4 regions of the Peribacillus sp. FSL P2-0133 genome follow, and region 3 is predicted to be linked to each of the others. Evidence: riboswitches for the same ligand, from Rfam matches in the RefSeq annotation. Region 3 holds a riboswitch; each other region holds the start of a gene.
The links. A riboswitch is a leader RNA that binds a small molecule or an ion and turns the genes downstream of it on or off. The one in region 3 is predicted to bind S-adenosylmethionine.

Region 1 (4,727 bases), 1.1 Mb from region 3:
CCTAGTCTCCGTCACATATATTAACTTGTACAATAAAATATACTAGGTAATGAAAACGCTGTCAATATTTTGTAAAAAATTAATCTATTTTTCTGTGATTTTTTTTAATTTCCCCTATTAAACGATATCCCATAATTCAGTTTTGGAAGTGGTGATTGACGACGCTCCAGCATCAAGGGCGTTCATGACTTCATCCGAAGTACGTATGAGGCCGCCTGCAAAAATCGGTGTCTGCAATCGTTCCTTCACTTCTTTTATCATCCATGGCATAGCGCCCGGCAATACTTCGATATAATCCGGCTTGGTTTTCTGCACCAGCTTATAACTTTTCTCAAGCGCATGTGAATCTATTAAAAAGATTCGCTGGATGGCAATGACTCCCTTTTGCTTCGCCTTCAATATAACGTTTGATTTAGTTGAAATCAGCCCATATGGATTATATTCCTGACAAATGAATTCTGTCGCGTACTCATCACTTCTTATGCCATGGATCAAATCGACATGATAAATCATTTTCTTATTATGCTGCTTTGCCATCATACTTACGTTTTTCAATTGTGATATATGCAAATCAAGAAACACACCTATTTCATAGGAACTTTCTAAAAATCTTTCGAAATCCTTCATGCTTGCTGAAGCAGGCAAAATCTTCTGATCCATCATTATCCTCCTCATTCCCAGAAAAACTCAAAACTTCAAGTCATTTAGTATATTTTAAAGAGCTTGATTTATCAAACACATTTTTTTCATGACCAATGTCACCATAACACTATCATACCTGTCACTCCCTTTATAGTTTTCGGCTAAGAATGTATGTAAACTCCATCATAAAGTAATTTTCATTTTCAATGCACCTTCGACGAGTTCATACGATTTAATTGTGCCAACGGGAATTTTTCTCACGATGCTCCAAGCATTAACATTCATTTTGATCGTTCTTTTTTCAAATTCAAAAAATGGAGGTCTGTTAAATATCCTTTGGTTGATGAAATTCCTGTCAATTGGTTCCATTTCCACTAATTCAAATACAATCGTTCTTTTTTCCACATGAACCGGTTTTAATGTAATCCGAAAAGCTACGTTTTTCTTAAACATCATTTTTTTCACTTCCATCGTTCCGGAAAGTACTATATGCTTTGGCGTAATCTCGACTTTAATATCCTGACCATATGATTTCATTCTTAAGATTTTCTCTATCATGGCTTCAGTTACCGTTATTGGTATGCCATTTTTGAATGGACTGAATGTACTCATCCTTGCATTCCCCTCCTGCCGCTCATACGGAACGTCGGTTATAGCATATGCCAGGTTCCCTGATGTAGTTAACTTTTCAACCCATATTAATAATCGGTATATTCGAAATCTTCCACCTTCAATACTTGACCTTTATAAAAACTATCTGTATAGTCATAATTAATTTAATAGACAACTCTTATCCAGAGAGGTGGAGGGACTGGCCCTTTGATGCCTCAGCAACAGACTGATCATGTACTGTGCTAATTCCAGAAGTGTAAAAACTTGAAGATAAGAAGAGTATATAGCTTTGCTGCCAACACCTCTTCTTATTTTTAAGAAGAGGTTTTTTATTTTTAAAAGGAAAGAAGGAATGCAACATGTCAATCACATTAACGAAAGCACCATTCAGGGCTGATCACGTCGGAAGTTTATTAAGACCAGAACGTTTACATATTGCCAGAAAGCAATTTAAGGAAGGTACCATTTCAGCAGAGCGGCTTCGTGAAGTTGAAACCGAAGAAATCAATCGGATTGTCGAAAAACAAATTGAAGTTGGATTAGAGGCCGTGACGGATGGTGAGTTCAGACGAACATGGTGGCACTTTGACTTCCTCGAACATTTAAATGGCATCGAGGGATATGTGACTGAAAAAGGTCTCACATTCGATGGTGTGGAAACAGAGAGATATAACGTTCGCAATACCGGGAAGGTTTCATTCAATCCTGAACATCCCTTCATTCGCGATTTCATTGAATTGAACAAAATCGTGAACGGACGCGCCGTTGCCAAGCAAACCATTCCCAGCCCAAATCAATTATTTGCTGTAGGCATTCATAATGAAGACATCTACCCTGATATTGAAGACTATGCTAATGATATCATCAAAGCGTATCAGCATGCTTTGAAGGCTTTTTATGAAGCAGGTGTACGTTATCTTCAATTGGATGATGTATATATTGCCAGACTTTCAGCTCCAGATTTCCAGTTCAAAGATGGAAAATATACGAGGGAACAGTTAATCGATCTTGCACTTCGCGTAATTAATGGCGCATTGGAAGGCAAACCAGAAGACCTTGTCGTCACTACACACCTATGTCGTGGGAACTACCAGTCGACTTGGGCGTTTGAAGGAAGCTATGCCCGTATCGCCCCAACTTTATTGGCAAAAGAAACAGTGGATGGATTTTTCTTGGAATATGATGATCAACGCTCAGGAGATTTCAAACCATTGGAATACATTCCAAATGGCGGAGCACGGGTCGTACTGGGTGTCGTCACTTCAAAAAATGGAGAAATCGAAGACAAGGAAGCTGTTAAGGCACGCATTGAAGAAGCCTCGCACTTCGTTCCTCTCGAACAATTATGCTTAAGTCCGCAATGCGGCTTCGCCTCCACCCATCACGGCAACAAGCTGACCGAAGAACAGCAATGGGAAAAGCTGAAATTCGTCGTTGATGTAGCAAAAGAAGTATGGAAATGATTTTTTAGCGGAGACTTTAATTCTGATTTACAGGATTTGAACAACCTAATCGGCCGCACTTATAAGGGAGCCGATTAGGTTCTTGCAATAATACATTTCCATTCCTTTAATGACTCTTTAGATAACGGTATCAAGTTTTGCTAATTATGAAACTAACGATGAATGATGAATCCTAAAGCTGAAAGCAAACAAAAAAAGAACGGTCACCAGCACGTCCCCTTTTTACTTGCAGTTATCATCATCATCCATTTTCTTCACAAATATATCATCCGTCACCCTATCTTCCAGCTTGTTCCTCAAGGCCAATTCCGCAGCCTTCCCATCACTAGGCGACCCGTCCGAGAAATACATCGGAAACAAGGAGAAAAACATAACATAGAAAGAAAAATAGATGAATTGATACCAGATCACCGAGCTGTCCAGGATATTCTGATACACTAAACTATAGATGGTCAGCATGCTGACTAAATTAAAGATAGCCCCCCCTAAATATATCAGCGTATTCGTCAATCGATTATCATGTTTCAATCCCTTGAACTCGCAAGTCCCATTCCAAAAATAATATTTCCTCACCTCTATGTTCCGAAAGGCGAAAAGTTTATTACCACAACCTATCAAGATCTTCTTTTCTGATCCCCCAAAGATCGTAACAAAGAAAATATGCCCGCTCAAATGTATCAGCGTAACGATCGGCATGATCAAAAAAAAGGAAAATAGAAATTTAATGATATCAGAGAGACCAAACATGTTTAAGCAACCCTCCTTACCAGGATGCTACTCTGATACCCTGCCCACATTAGTTATAACTGGTAAATTTTTCACATTAATCATATATTGCTTTCCACAAGTGCTATTGTTCTCCTTCTGCTTAATTTGGGTTGTTTCCAGCTTAATATGGCCTTCCTCCGCTTATTTCGACCTATCTCCAACTTAATTCGACCTTCAAAAAGAAGGCTATCCCCTTCCAAAAAAACTCGGAAAAGTGATAGCCTTTACAGCTTTATTTAGCGATTGGGGGTGTGAAGAATTTCTGCGTTGTTTTGTCCTGGCCTCAAGCCTGCATGTTTATATTCAGGGGTGAAAACCGATGTTTTGATCGGGCAGCCGATTTGCTTCTGGGCATTTCCTTTTCCGTCCGGTACCTCGACGATCATTCCCCTGTCCTTCAATTGGGGGTGTTCGGCCGCTTCAGTGAAGGTCAGCACTGGTTCTGCACAGGCCTCGAAATCAGCGAATATTTCCTGCCATTCATGAAAATCCCTTTCAAGGAAAGCCAGTCGGACGGCCGTTTTAAACCTGATTCCGCTTTCTTCATCGCTTTTCATGCTCAGTTCATACAATTCGGGTGCACCGATCGCTTCACATAAGGCTTTTCGAAAAGGGGGCTCAAGGCTTCCTACCGAAAAATAGCGTCCATCTTTCGTTTCGTAAAAGTCATAAAAGGATCCTCCGTTCAACATCAGTTTTTCTGGTTCAAGATCGAGGCCCCCTTGTAAATTCAGGGGTGCGGATATGGCATTCAAGGCAAAACTGCAGTCGGTCATGCTGATGTCGATGGCTTGGCCGAATCCCGTTCTTTCCCTGTGAATGACTGCAGATAATATACCGATAACAGCATGCAGTGATCCTCCGGCAAGATCTGCTATTTGGGTTCCGTTTTTTGCCGGGCCATCCTTTTTCGTACCGGAATAGCCTGATAAGCCTGCAATCGAAATATAATTGATATCATGTCCCGGTCGGTCTTTATAGGGACCTGTCTGGCCGAAGCCCGTGATGGAACAGTAAATCAGCTTCGGATTGATCCATTTTAATGCCTCATAGCCCAGCCCTAGGCGTTCCATGACGCCTGGACGGAACTGTTCAATGACGATATCGTATTCCTTCACTAGATTTTTTACGGATTCGATGGACTCAGATTGTTTTAAATCAAGTGTGATCGACTTCTTAGATCTGTTAAGATACTGGTTCACACCCCATGAATCCGTTGCTCCCGGCCTCTCTACCTTCAAA
Region 2 (4,727 bases), 1.9 Mb from region 3:
CGCCATGATTCCCGTAATAGAATCGGAAGTCTCACAGCATGGATGGATGACGACGCAGCAATTTACCGATATAATCGCCATTTCCGGGATGTCCCCAGGACCCGTCACAGCCAATAGTGCCATTCTCGTTGGCTATTCGACTGCTGGATTAGCAGGAGCCATATCATCCGCTCTCGGAATCTTGCTACCTGCTATTATATTCGTGACCGTTATAGCCACCTTCTTCAGCAAATTGAATCATTTTCCAATTATTCAATCCATGTTTTATGGATTAAGACCCATTGTCACTAGTTTAATCCTCTTTGCAGCAATCAGTTTAGCACTTTCCAATCATATGATAGCCCCGAACTTTTCATGGCATACGATTAGCTTATTACTCGTTTTTGGATTATCGTTATTTGCCCTAATGAAATTACGCTGGCACCCAGCCTATGTAATTATTCTTTCTGGTTTAGTTGGTGTTGTCCTCTATTCATGACAAATGCCTCACGCAAAACCATTATCAATATGGACCGGAAAGAAGCACAGTTATTTTGGTTATGGAAAAAATTTGTCTATCATAAATTAAAGAAATATCAAACAGATGAATTGGTATTTTCAGGTCAGATGAAGACGGCCTTGATTAGTTTAGGACACTTATTCTGAAATAAGAGCGAGGGTGACTTCTGAATAATTTTTATGCTTATGTTTTAGTATTTCGATCATACAGAAAACACCCTGTATCCAATGATCCAGGGTGTTTTTCATTACCTATTCTCATTTTAAGAAGTACGTTTCTTCGCTACATCTTCTCCAGGCCGAAACCGTGGAAAACCAATCAAGATGGCAACGACTCCACAAAATCCAATTAGTATTGGGTAATATGAATACGGCAAGATGCTTATCGGTGAAATCTTTGCTACTCCTGCTGCAACAAGCAGCTGTGCCCCATATGGAATCAACCCTTGGATACAACAGGCAAAAACGTCAAGTAAGCTCGCCGATTTACGCGGATCAATCCCATACTTTTCAGCAATATTTTTGGCAAGTGGCCCGGCAATGATAATCGAAATCGTGTTATTTGCCGTTGAAAGGTTCGTCAAACCAACAAGCCCGGCAATGCTGAATTCCGCCCCTTTTTTTGATTTGCTATTTCGGGTCACGAGGTGGAGTAGATAATCGATGCCACCATTATGTTTGATTACAGCAACCATACCTGCAATTAAAATGGCAAGGAAGGATATTTCATACATTCCCGCCATTCCTTCACCAACTTTTTGAATGACACCCAACGGTTGATAACTTCCATCCGCCAAGCCGATTATTCCGGCAAATACAATTCCGATAGAAAGGACCAGGAACACATTGACTCCTGCCAATGCAGTGATCAATACGCAAAGGTATGGAAGAATCTTCACCCAATTATAAGAATTTTGGGTGATGTCGGCTTGTTCACCCATCGTTAAAATTCCAAGAATGGCACATGTGATGATGGCCGCAGGTAAAACGATGAAAAAATTCACCTTAAACTTATCCTTCATTTTCGTTCCCTGTGTTCGAACTGCAGCGATTGTCGTATCTGAAATGAAGGATAGGTTATCTCCAAACATCGCACCACCAATAACGGCAGCCATTGAAAAGGCAAGCGAAATATCGGTTTGCTCGCTAATTCCCACCCCGATAGGTGCTAGGGCTACAATCGTTCCCATGCTAGTCCCCATAGATAGAGAAATAAAACAAGCGATAATGAATATCCCTACCATTAAAAGATTTTGCGGAAAAACGGCTAAGGCAAGATTCACCGTTGATTCAACTGCCCCCATGCCATTTGCAACTTCGGCAAAAGCGCCGGCTAAAAGGAAAATGATAACCATTAACATAATATTGGCGTCACCGGCACCTTTACAGAAAATATCAACCTTTTGATTGAAACTTTCTTTCCGATTCATTGCCAATGCAGCTGCTGATGCAATAGAAATTGCTACAATCACCGGAAATGAATAAAAATCTTTAGTGACGATTCCGGACCCTATAAATAAAATTAAAAATACGACAAATGGAATCAAAGCCCATGGATTCCCTTTATTGTTTGCACTCATGATGTACACCTCTTTTTATTTTTCCCATGACATGTGTCATAGCTTTTATTCTTTTAACAGTTTTCGCAAATAACACCAATTTGAACTTGATTACCCATTCATGGAGCTATAGCTAAAAAAACTGTCAGCATAAAAAAGACCCCTTCTATTAAACAACAAGAAGAGGTCTTTTAATTTATAAAAAACACCCTCCTTATCTTTCAGGCGAAAATCAGCCTGCTGGATTTGGCACAGCACTCCTATTAAGTCCGCTGCCGAGACATCTTCGGGCCAGTCCCTCCGTCTCTCTTGATAAGAAGATCAAAATTATATAATTTATAAAATATTACGATGCCTGTCAGAAAAGTACCAGGCTGGAAGCTTGCTGAAACCATCTTAGTTTGTGAAAGTGACATCGAAGTCGTTTTGAAAAGCAAATATAAGAGTACAGCATTTTGTCTATTTTCGCAAGGTTTAGTTTTAAAGTATTCACATGCACTTCTTACTGATTAATAAGAGATCTTGAAATGTGCAGTTAATCAGTACAATGAGTCTTCTATGATATTTATCGGGACGGAATTAATATAAAAAGAGGTCTAATGACCTCTCAGCAAATTTGTTGTATTAGGTTAGGTGAATTTTTTTTAGTCGAGTTCACATCAGTCGATACCTCAAAAGCTTCCATTAGTTCCGAATCGAATGACTTTAAATACTGCTGCAGATATGCAGGATCATTAATGGATGGATTCAACCAATCTTTTTCATCTTCTGGATTAAGGATTACAGGCATGCGATCATGAATGCTGGTCATCAGCTCATTAGGAACGGTTGTTATAACGGAGCACGTGTAGATGCTGCGGCCTTCAGGGGATTTCCAGGATTCCCATATACCGGCCATTCCAAATGGAGCATGATTCTTCAGTTTTATTCGCATCGGTATTTTTCTTTCTGGTGTCTTCTTCCATTCATAAAATGAGTCAGCGATTATCAAGCATCTCTTCTTCTTATACGCATTCTTAAAGCTAGCTTTCTCTGCAATGGTTTCCGCTCTGGCATTGATCATTTTATAGCCCACTTTTTCGTCTTTTGCCCAGAAAGGAATGAGTCCCCACCGAAGATATCCAAGTCGGTTCATTGCCCCGTCATTAATGACGGATAGCACGGATTGGGAGGGAGCAATATTGTAGCTGAATTGGTATTCCTCATCAAATGATCCTTGAATATCAAACCGATCTTTTATTTCTTCAATGTCAGTGAAAAGGGTGAAACGTCCACACATAATATCGCCTACCGTATTAAGATTTATTACAGTGTAACAAATGGAACGGGAAGGCACAAATCAGCGTTCTAAAATCCTGATGTCGGTAAATGGTTGATTAAATAATTCGCTGGAAATCAAAAGGGTGCCAAGGACTTCTCTTTCATCTTCAGCTTTAATGATTTCCGACAAAATTAAGGTACTGCCATTCCTTACCGTTACTTTATATTCCTTCATGGAATCCCCCCTCAAAAGGCTAGATGGTTGTTATTATAAACCAAAAACCCACAAGTATCAGTATTGAACTATGGCAGAGTCATGGTTAATCTTCTAATGAAGAGGCCGCATGGAGGTTCCTTTACACTTTAAAGGGTTAGTCGAACAATGCCCGGGACCATAAATCCTTGATAGGCGGCAAAAAAAGACTGTCCATGAATGATTCATGGACAGTCAGGATCTGTCAAAGGTTTTTCGCTTCAATACCGATAATTGATTAAGGAGATGGCATTGAGGAAAGCCATTCATTATTTAAAATGCAGTAAAACCTCATTTATTAAATGTGCTGCCAATGTAACGGTTTTATTATTTTCGTCCAACGAAGGATTCACTTCCGAGATATCAAAGGAGAGGATCTTTTCATTCGATACGATATGCCTGATAATGGCACGGACCAATTTCGGATTCAGTCCAAACGGCGATGGAGCACTTACCCCAGGTGCGTAGGCTGAATCAATAACGTCTGTACATAATGTAAGAATAATGTAGTCATATTCCTTAGCGAAATCATTTATCCGCCGCTTAGTTTCATCCATTTCGTTCAATGATAAATCTTCTTCCAAAATGTAGTCAACCTTACTTCTCTCGGCAGTTTCAAACAGTGCCTTCGTATTCCCCTGCTTCTGAATTCCGATACATAAATAGCCACAACTTTGATCTTCGTCCAAAATCTGCTTAAACATCGTTCCTGATGAACTTTCTTTTTCATAAGGCCTCATATCAAAGTGAGCGTCAATATTAATGATCCCCAATCTAGCTTTGGGTCCAATGGATTTCCTAATCCCAAGATAATGGCCATACAGGGTTTCGTGCCCTCCCCCAAGTATGATAGGAATCGCTTTACTCTCCAGTATCCGGGTAACAGCCGATCCCAGTTGGGATTGGGCGGCCTCCATCTCTGTACCTTCACATATTACATCGCCAGCATCCACCAGCTCGGTTTGGGAGGGTAAATGGCAGGGTAATTTTGCCAATGACTGCCTAATATGATCAGGCCCCTCTGCAGCACCAATCCTGCCTTTATTCCTTTTGACGCCTTCATCACATTTGAAGCCAATCAATCCAAAGGTACTTGATGCATTGGAAGAGATGGCTAATTCAGAAATCGGTGCCAAACGTACTCTTTGGTGGTATCT
Region 3 (4,727 bases):
ACTTACGATCATTTCCTTCGCCTTTTCCTTTTCCGCCTTACGATCCACGAAGCTGAACGTCTTGCAGAATTTGCCGAGACTGGCTGCGGTCAAGTTCGCCGAGACTGATTCCTGAACGAGGACCCCTTCTTTCCTGCGTTCCTCAGGTACAAGTGCCAGACCGCTTTTTACTGCTTCGTGCGGTGATTTCAAAGAAAGCTTTCGACCATTCAGGATTACTTCCCCCGCTGTGATCGAAGCATGACCGAAAAGGGTTTTACAGAGTTCCGTTTTTCCCGCCCCGACTAACCCTGCCAAGCCGATTATCTCGCCTGCTTTAATATTCAGACTGACATCCTTGACTTTCTCGGCATCTGACAATCCGTTAACTTCCAGAATGACGTCTCCGATCGAAGCATTGACTTCTGGAAACTGGTCATCCATGGCTTTACCGAGCATATTCTCTACCACTTCGTTACGGGTTATGTCCTCCTTCTTTCGACAAGTGACACGCTCCCCATTCCTCATGATCGTAATTTCCTCACAGATTTCAAAAATCTCAGGCAGACGATGTGAAATGAAAATGATTCCCACGCCTTTTTGCTTTAATTCAGTTACAATTCGAAAAAGCTCTGTCGTCTCCGTATGACTTAACGGAGCAGTTGGCTCATCGAGAATCAGGAATTTGCATTCTGTCGAAACGGCTCTTGCTATCAGGACCATCTGTTTTTCGGCCAAGGTAAGGTCTCTTACCAGCTTTTTCGAAGGGACACGAATTTTCATATCTTCAAGAATATAAGAGGCTTGTTTGTGCAGCTCTTTCCATTGGACCCTCTGTTTTTTCCCCATGTTTTGGACCATATCATTCAACATTACATTTTCCCCAACCGTTAAGTAAGGGATGAGGGCTGTATCCACTTCCTGATAAACAATTTGAATGCCTTGTTCCTGAGCCGCTTTTGGCGAGCGGATATCCCGCCTCATCCCATCAATAAAAATGTCACCTGAATAATGAACATGGGCTCCCGATAAAACTTTCATTAACGTCGATTTCCCTGCTCCGTTTGCACCGACCAATGCGTGGGCTGTCCCTGATTGTACGGAAAAATCAACTTCACTCAGCGCCTTCACCCCCGGAAATTCAATCGAAATCTTCTTCATTTCTAGTTGCGTGCCCATGTCCATTCCCCCTTATTGAACAGACACTCCCTTCTACTTGAAAGAGAGTGTCTCTTTTTACTTTTTATAATGATCCTTCAAAACTTTCATCCAATCTTCTTCAAATTCCGTAGATTCACCCCATCCATCGACAATACCAGACAGATTTGCCATGTTTACCGCTTCTTTTGAAGCTTGGACTTGCTTTTGTGAAATAAGTGAAGCCTCTAAGTCATAGGTTTGCGGCGTATCTTCGCCCGCCAATTTTTTAGCCAATATCCTCATATTAACTGCACCGATCAACTTGGGATCGACTGCTGCCGTGTAGGACCATGAGCTATCTGCCGATTGGATTTCCTGGAGATCTGCGTTAGATACATCAATTCCATATATCTTCACTTCATCTCGGCCCGCTTCTTTAATCGCCCGGGCTGCACCGATGGCAAAGGCATCCCATGTTGCGAAAATGGCATCCAATTTACCTTTAGGGTATTTATTCAGCATTGCGGCTACAGCATTTTGTGTCTGAACCGAAGTATCGGCAGATGCCACTCCGAATCTTTCGACTTCTTTAATCCCAGGATTTTCTTTTAGTTTTTCCTGATAGACTGCATTTCTTCTTACCATTGGTGGGAAACCATCCACCCAAAGATATGCAATTGCCGCTTCACCTTTCTGCTCTTTTATCAGTTTATCAAAAGCCAGTGTTGCCAACGCTTCATCATCCTGTGAAGTTAATGTCACACCATCTATTTTAGATAGATCGCTTATTGAATCGAACGTGACAACGCTTTTACCTGCATCAACCAACTTTTGAACGTCATTCACAGTTGCTGCATCATCACCATGGGAAATGATATAGCCGTCGTAATCTTCCTCCAATGCCTGCGCTATCGCATCATGAAATTTAGCCGTATCACCATTGGCTGTATATGTATCCACTTGGAATCCGAGTGCTTCTCCTTCTTCCTTCGCCCCCGCCAGGTATTGGGCCGTATGATCATCACCGCCAATTTTACGGATCACTTTGATCTTGGCTCCATCCCCATCTGCAAATCTTTCCGGTACATTTTCAAATGATACTTTTTCTTCTTTCTTCGATTCTGTGGAACTCTGCCCAGTAGAGCAACCCGTTAAAAGCAAAGCCGAAGCGATGGCTGAAATAAATATCCCTTTAATAGACCTTCTCATCTTGTTTCCCCTCCATGTTTTCTAATTAGTCTTATCAGTTAAGTCGGTGTAAATCCCAAAATAAAAACCTCTCTAATATAGAGAGGTTTAATCGGCTGTTTTGCAGACTTGTCCCTCTCTTATCTGTCAAAACATTTCTGTTTTGCAGGATTTAGCACCAATTCCTAATGGAACGGTTGCTGGGCATCTTAGGGCCAGTCCCTCCGCCACTCTTGATAAGAGATATATTGAGTTACGTTTTCGTAATTATCACTTTATAGGGATATAGTCGTAAAGTCAATAGATTTTTGAATATTTGAAATGTTCCCCGTTATTTTTTATTTTCTTTGAAGCTGGGCTAGACGCTTTTTCTCGATTTTTTCAAGCCTCTCCAACTGCCTTAATTTCACTTCGAACAAAGTGATCGGGTCACGGTAAACTTCCGGATTTTCTTTCATATGCTCCAATGCAGCCTGGAAGTCTTTTATCTCGGTCTGCGTTTGTTCAATCGTTTTTTGAAGTAAGGCAAATGAACTGCGATAGAAAAGTGCGATGTCCCGATCCAAAGATTTTTCAAACAATCCAAATTGGGTAAGGAAACGTTCCGTGATCATTTCCGCAACATCCAGGTAATCTTCACTTTCCAGATATTTCTTATAACGATTGTACATATTGGCTTTATTTTGCGGTATCGCCCCAAACAGCTTCCCTGCTCCTTTAAGCAGCAATTGTGATGGAGTCCTGCGCAAAAGGATATTAACGTTTTCGATGCGGATACTGCTTGTCATCCGATCGGCATCACGGCGCCAGTCATCCAATACCCTGAAGTCACCTGCAAGCGTAATCCGTTCTTCTTTGTATAATTCATTGAATCCGGCACTCATCTCATCCATAAACTGCTGGCTTTGTGAGAACTCCATTTGAGAACTGGCAATCCAGTCTTGAAGAGAACGGTAATATTGAGGCATGATCTTATCAGAAATGAAGTTTTGAATCCGCTCATTCATTTCTTGGTTTAACTGTACATGGACCTGACTGAAATCACTGCTTTCCGTTAATGATTTAGAGCAATCCCTCAGTAATTCAGGAATTTTAGAAGAAAGCTGATTTTTCACTTCATCCTTAAGCAGACGATACGACCTTATGATATTTTCACTTTTTTCTTTTTCCAAATCAGCCAGTTGATTGACCGCCCCATTCAGTTTGACTTCCATCTGTTCATTCCAAGAGATGGAATGCTCGCATTTCCGCTCATTGGCTGCCCGTTTTTCTAACAGATAAGATAAAGTTTTACGAATGAATGCTAGGATTTTTTCAGATCTTCTTTCCTTCCAATTATCCTCTTGATAATTCGATTGAAGGAAGGCTGAAAGGTCCTTCAATTGCTGCTTGCTATCATACAGTTTGGAGAAAGCGAATACTTTCGCATTCGGGAAATATGCATTCACTTTATCCCATGTTTCGTCTTCCATCCGGACTGCCACCTGATCACTGTATATCGTATCCATTTTATTTAACAAGAAATGAATCGGCAGTTTCGGAGCCATCATTTGAATTTCCAATAACAGATCCCGTTCGCTGCCGGTGAAAGGCGCCCGGGCGTCAAGAACGAACATCAGTCCATCACTGCCATGTAAATAGCCTTGGAAATCTGATTCCACGCTTTTTTCCCCATTGAACCCCGGTGTATCCAATAATCGCAGACCATTATTTCTTAGGTAGTCACTTATGATTGTCACATCAACAATAGTCCCACGCTGGCGGCGTGTTTCATCCAATTCAGTTAGCTCCATGACAACCTTTCTATCTGTATCGGTAATTTCAAGGATTTCCAAATCATCCCCGTCTTTGACACTGACTAATGACGAATGATCTTCAGCGGCAATGCTCTCGCCAACAATTGACTGAATGAAGGATGTCTTGCCATTTCCTGTACTTCCTACAAGAAGAAGATTGAAGTTTTCGGTATCCTTAAGCCCCTCGACCATCCATTTAAGCTTATTGCCAACCATTAAATCATTATCTTCAGCCCACTGGATAATGGAATTGAACAGTTTCTCTCCCGCTTCCAGTCCGCCTCCTAATTTAGGCGATTTCGCCAACAGGCTTTCTGCATCCTGAATGACCAGCGCATTGATCGTATCCGGGAAGATTTCATTCCAGGACAACGCGGATGCCGCCGCAAACAGCGAGAGCTCCCCATCTGCGATTTTGAGCCAGTTTTCCAGTAACCTTGGCACGACAGGACTTAAATCTTTGATTAGGTGCGTTCCTTCTAAAAGACCTGCATATGCATCCCTGTAATAGACGGAAAGCTCATCCCATACATCAGCATGGTTCAATTCGATGGTATCTATCAAGTTATTAATCACTCTTAGCCATTCGAAATAAGAATCCGTATATTTATAATTTTTCCAAAG
Region 4 (4,727 bases), 2.8 Mb from region 3:
ATGCAGCTTATTATTATGGTGGAAGGGAACTGCTCAAGAAAACCATACAGGAGAACTTCGATATCAAGGTCGATCATGTAGCGGTAATCGACTTCCAGGGATTTGTGAAGATGGTCGATTTACTTGCCCCTGAGGGGGTAGCGGTGAATGTGGATCAGGAAATCATTGATGATATGAGCATTCAAGCAAGTGTTGGTAAAAATGTTTTACATGGTGAGGAAATATTGAAATATGTCCGTTTTAGGCATGACGATGAAAGTGATTTTGGAAGGGTAGAGCGTCAACAAGAAGTAATGGTCCAAATAAAAACAGCGTTCATAAATCAAATCTCATCCTTCGAAGGGATGGCAGCCCTTCCTAGTATCATCGAACAAGGACTCTCGTACCTGGATACAGATATTGGACTGAAAACAATAATGGAAATGGGTCCAAAAGCCGTCTTCCATACACCGGACACCGTCGAAACCTTAAGGGTTCCAGTGGAAGGAAGCTTTAAAGATGAAATATATCCCCAGTCCGGAGCCGTTTTGGAAATGGACTACACTAAAAATAAAAAGGCACTTCAGGAGTTCTTTTCAAAATAATAAGATCTATTATTGAAAACAACCTTATATTAAGTGAATATGTTCGAATTCACTTGAATTATTGTATTATAGACCTCGTAAGAATAATCATGATCATCTTTAAAAAACGAGAGGGATACGAAATCCTTCTCGTTTTTTTATCATCAATAAGGAACCTGCATCAATTAACAAAATGTGGAATGTTTTTAATGAAATCCGGTATTATGATGCCGTTTTCGGTAATGATGCTCGTAATAAGATGATTTGGTGTAACGTCAAAGGCTGGGTTGAAAGTCTTCACGTTTTCCGGAGCGATCCTTACACCTTGAATGAAGGTGATTTCCGCTTCATTCCGTTCTTCGATCGGGATGGATGTGCCGGATTCGATAGAAAGGTCGAATGTGCTTGATGGTGCGGCCACATAAAAGGGGATGCCAAAGTGCTTGGCTAATATGGCCAATCCCAATGTCCCGATTTTATTGGCTGTATCTCCATTGGCCGCAATCCTGTCGGCCCCGACGATAATTCCATTTATTTGTTTCTGGTGAATCGTATGTGCAGCCATATTATCTGAAATTAAGGTGACATCAACCCCCGCTTGCATCAATTCCCAAGCCGTCAAACGCGCACCTTGCAGGACAGGCCTCGTTTCACATGCGAACACTTTTAGCGGAAAGTCCCTTTCTTTAGCCAGGTGGAAGGGAGCTAGGGCTGTGCCATACCGAGCTGTGGCAATTCCCCCAGCGTTGCAATGAGTGAGAATGGAATCTCCTCTAGTGAATAAGGATAAACCATGTTCCCCGATTTTCCTGCACATTTCTTCATCTTCAGCAAAGATGGCTTTAGCCTCCGATACAAGTGCTTCCTTTGCAGCTGAAATGCTTTGCGCAGCATGCAAGGTGTTCTCCATCCTCCTTAACGCCCAAAAAAGGTTGACTGCAGTTGGCCGTGAAGAGGCGAGTTTTTCAATATGCCTCGTTACATTTCTCTTGAAATCCCCTAATTCAGCGGTTGTTTCCTGTTTGGCACCAAGAGCAACACCAAATGCTGCCGTCAGTCCAATTGCTGGGGCACCGCGAACTTTTAATGTCAAAATGCTGTCAAATACATCATCAACAGAATGAAGTTCAATAAATTCAGTTATGGAAGGAAGGGCTTGTTGATTTAATAATGTAATATGGGTATCATCCCATTGTACCGAATATGGTAAGGGTGCTAGTGTAGTCATGTGCAGGTCTCCTTTTAAATGGTTGAATAAGATGGCAGTGTACGTTGCTTCAATGCTTCAATGACTGCTGGAACATCCAATTCTTCCCGGTTTTTAATTAAAAATGCACCAATTTCCAATGTTGCCGTTTTGGCAGCAATCCTTGTTTCTTTATTTTCAATGACGTTTATATCGGCAACATGGGAAAGGCCTATGGTTCGCCGAATCAGTTCACAGCCGGCAAAACCGAAAGCATCTTTTTTGAATTTTGTCAGTAAGTAAGGCAGATAACCTTTCACATGGCGGAATGGGCTTTTATTTTGACCTTCCCATAATTCGGTATAAGTTTCTTCAAAGGCATTCCAAAATTCATGAAGGTGTGTGAAAATCTCTTCCTTTCCAGCGCCATTGCGTGTGACTGCCTGGAAGAGAAGGTTCGCGGTGTATTGACCAAGGTCAAAACCAACGGGCCCATAAAAAGCGAATTCCGGATCAATAACCTTTGTTTCAGTTTCACTTGCAAATATACTTCCAGTATGTAAATCTCCATGAAGTAATGCCTCCTGCTCGGTTTCAAAGCCTTGTTTCAGCTTAGCGACCTCAAGTATTACTTCTTGATCATTCCAGATATTTTTGGCGGCATCAGTCAATTCCACCTCGAAGTCTCCGGGGAGTTCCTCAAAAAATGGATCCGTGAAAATAAAGACCTCAGTGATTTTGCAGAGTTCCGGATTCGTGAAATGTCGGGCCACTTCCTTTTTCGCAGATGGTTCTAAATGATAATCGGATGTATAAAATGCCGTCTTCGCAACATACTCACCAATATGCTGTGAAAGCAATGGATATGAATCGCCATCGATCAATCCTGTCCTAACGATTTTCAAGTGAGATAAATCCTCCATGACCGTGATGGCAAGCTGTTCATCCGAATAATAGACTTGCGGTACGAATTCGGGGCAATAACTTCTGAAATGAATCAGCGCATTCGCTTCAATGGCAGCCCTTTTCAATGTCAGCGGCCAGCTTTCACCAAGTACCTTGGCATAAGGGACCGCTTGTTTGATGATTATTCCTTTATTTGTGTGCGTGTCTGTAATATGAAAAACATAATTTAAGTTACCATCGCCGATTTCTTTACATTTTAAACTTGCATCCGCATTGACCAACCCAAGTTTTTTTGCAAGGGTTATAGCTGTTTCGTTTGTCAATCTCTTAAAATTTGAATGGTTTTGCGTCATTCTTTTCCCCTCCAGATTCAAAATAAGAATAAAAAAGCCTCTTTCATATAGAAAGAGGCAGAAGTTTTGGCTTCGGACCTCTTATCTTCCAGAATATGAATTCTGGTGGAATTAGCACCGTGCTCTGTGGATTTTATAATCCGGCGGTGAATCCGCCCCATTTCACAATGGTATTACAGTCGGTTGCTGGGCTTCATAGGGCCTTTATCCCTCAGCCTGCTCTTGATAAGAGTAAATGTTTTCTGAAATTTTAATCTTCGGGAAAATAATAACAACTTTTTAAATAGTTTGTCAATGGGTAAATTAATAAAAATCAGGGCGGCGATCTTCGAATACAGGTATTTTGTTACGGGCTTCCGTAACTTTTTTGAAGTCCAGGGTGCCTGTCAAGAGTTCGTTTTCTTCTCCGGCTTCACTTATGATATTCCCCCATGGATCAATAATCAAGGAATGACCCGCAAATATATTATTGACATCCGAACCTGAACGATTAACGGCTACAACATAGGCTTGGTTCTCGATGGCACGGCTAATCAACAAGGCTCTCCAATGATCGAGTCTCGGCTTTGGCCATTCAGCCGTTACGAATAGAACTTCGGCGCCTTGAACGGTATGGGCTCGCTGCCATTCAGGAAAACGGATGTCATAACAAACGAATCCAGCACATATTTTTTCATCAAGAGTAAATAAACCATCTTTTTCTCCTGGCTGCAGGAAATGATGTTCATCCATTAACTGAAATAAGTGAAGCTTATCATATTCTTTAATGAGATTTCCATGTTTATCGATGATGATCATGGTGTTATAGATTCCCTTGCTTGTTTTTTTCGCAATGGAACCGCCTATGATGTGAATCTGGTGTTTCTGTGCCTGTGTTTTAAAAAATTCAATCGTTTTTTCTGCCTCATGATCAGCAATCTCATTTAACCTGGTCAAGTCGTATCCTGTTGTCCAAAGTTCCGGTAAAATGACGATATCGGGTTCTGAGCGTGCCGCTTTTTCCATCCATTGTTCTGCAACCTGAAAATTGATATCCGGTTGCCCGAAGGCTATATCCATTTGAATACAAGCTATTTTCCACTTCATCGTTTAAAACCCCCACATGTAAAAAATACTTTACAAGACTATGATAAACATATATCATTTGTGACTAGAATTTCAAGAAATTTCAGAGAAGGTGTATAAATGGTGCAATTCGAAAAATCCGGCCAGCTTCAGGACCTGCCCAAGCAGTTTTTTGCTTCACTAGTCGCAAAAGTCAATGCGATCACGGAGCAAGGACATGATGTCATTAATTTAGGCCAGGGAAACCCTGATCAGCCGACGCCAGAACATATCGTGAAAAGTTTGCAGTCTGCCGCTGAAAAAACGATAAATCATAAATATTCGCCATTCCGGGGGCATCAATATTTAAAAGATGCTGCCGCCGTCTTTTATGAACGAGAATACGGTGTCAAGCTAGATCCGAATAGTGAAGTGGCGATTCTCTTCGGGGGGAAGGCAGGTCTTGTAGAACTGCCGCAGTGTTTATTGAATCCAGGTGATACGATCCTTGTTCCAGATCCAGGCTATCCGGATTATCTTTCCGGAGTTGTTTTAGCCCAGGCAAAGACCGAACTCATGCCCTTGACAGAAGAAAATGATTTTCTTCCGAAATACGATGACATACATAAAGAAGTACTTGATAAAGCCAAAATGATGTTCTTGAACTATCCGAAT

Region 1: it holds a riboswitch for S-adenosylmethionine, as region 3 does, so the genes downstream of both, MKY17_RS25350 (5-methyltetrahydropteroyltriglutamate--homocysteine S-methyltransferase) here and MKY17_RS02655 (sugar ABC transporter substrate-binding protein) in region 3, are expected to answer to the same signal.
Region 2: it holds a riboswitch for S-adenosylmethionine, as region 3 does, so the genes downstream of both, MKY17_RS11650 (Na+/H+ antiporter NhaC family protein) here and MKY17_RS02655 (sugar ABC transporter substrate-binding protein) in region 3, are expected to answer to the same signal.
Region 4: it holds a riboswitch for S-adenosylmethionine, as region 3 does, so the genes downstream of both, mtnK (S-methyl-5-thioribose kinase) here and MKY17_RS02655 (sugar ABC transporter substrate-binding protein) in region 3, are expected to answer to the same signal.

The regions. Positions count from the first base shown of each region.
Region 1 covers NZ_CP150254.1:5,243,793-5,248,519, forward strand. The annotation lists gene MKY17_RS25340 (glycerol-3-phosphate responsive antiterminator) at 118-660, opposite strand; gene MKY17_RS25345 (hypothetical protein) at 826-1,254, opposite strand; SAM riboswitch class I at 1,430-1,531, shown strand; gene MKY17_RS25350 (5-methyltetrahydropteroyltriglutamate--homocysteine S-methyltransferase) at 1,614-2,717, shown strand; gene MKY17_RS25355 (hypothetical protein) at 2,940-3,464, opposite strand; gene MKY17_RS25360 (CaiB/BaiF CoA-transferase family protein) at 3,722-4,727, opposite strand, start outside.
Region 2 covers NZ_CP150254.1:2,431,938-2,436,664, reverse strand. The annotation lists gene MKY17_RS11660 (chromate transporter) at 1-478, shown strand, start outside; gene MKY17_RS11655 (hypothetical protein) at 475-645, shown strand; gene MKY17_RS11650 (Na+/H+ antiporter NhaC family protein) at 762-2,078, opposite strand; SAM riboswitch class I at 2,269-2,376, opposite strand; gene MKY17_RS11645 (SOS response-associated peptidase) at 2,665-3,336, opposite strand; gene MKY17_RS11640 (hypothetical protein) at 3,397-3,552, opposite strand; gene hutG (formimidoylglutamase) at 3,840-4,727, opposite strand, start outside.
Region 3 covers NZ_CP150254.1:540,903-545,629, reverse strand. The annotation lists gene MKY17_RS02660 (sugar ABC transporter ATP-binding protein) at 1-1,158, opposite strand, end outside; gene MKY17_RS02655 (sugar ABC transporter substrate-binding protein) at 1,216-2,328, opposite strand; SAM riboswitch class I at 2,445-2,550, opposite strand; gene MKY17_RS02650 (GTPase domain-containing protein) at 2,646-4,727, opposite strand, start outside.
Region 4 covers NZ_CP150254.1:3,378,380-3,383,106, reverse strand. The annotation lists gene MKY17_RS16155 (LCP family protein) at 1-584, shown strand, start outside; gene mtnA (S-methyl-5-thioribose-1-phosphate isomerase) at 745-1,791, opposite strand; gene mtnK (S-methyl-5-thioribose kinase) at 1,806-3,008, opposite strand; SAM riboswitch class I at 3,087-3,240, opposite strand; gene MKY17_RS16140 (carbon-nitrogen family hydrolase) at 3,312-4,094, opposite strand; gene MKY17_RS16135 (pyridoxal phosphate-dependent aminotransferase) at 4,194-4,727, shown strand, end outside.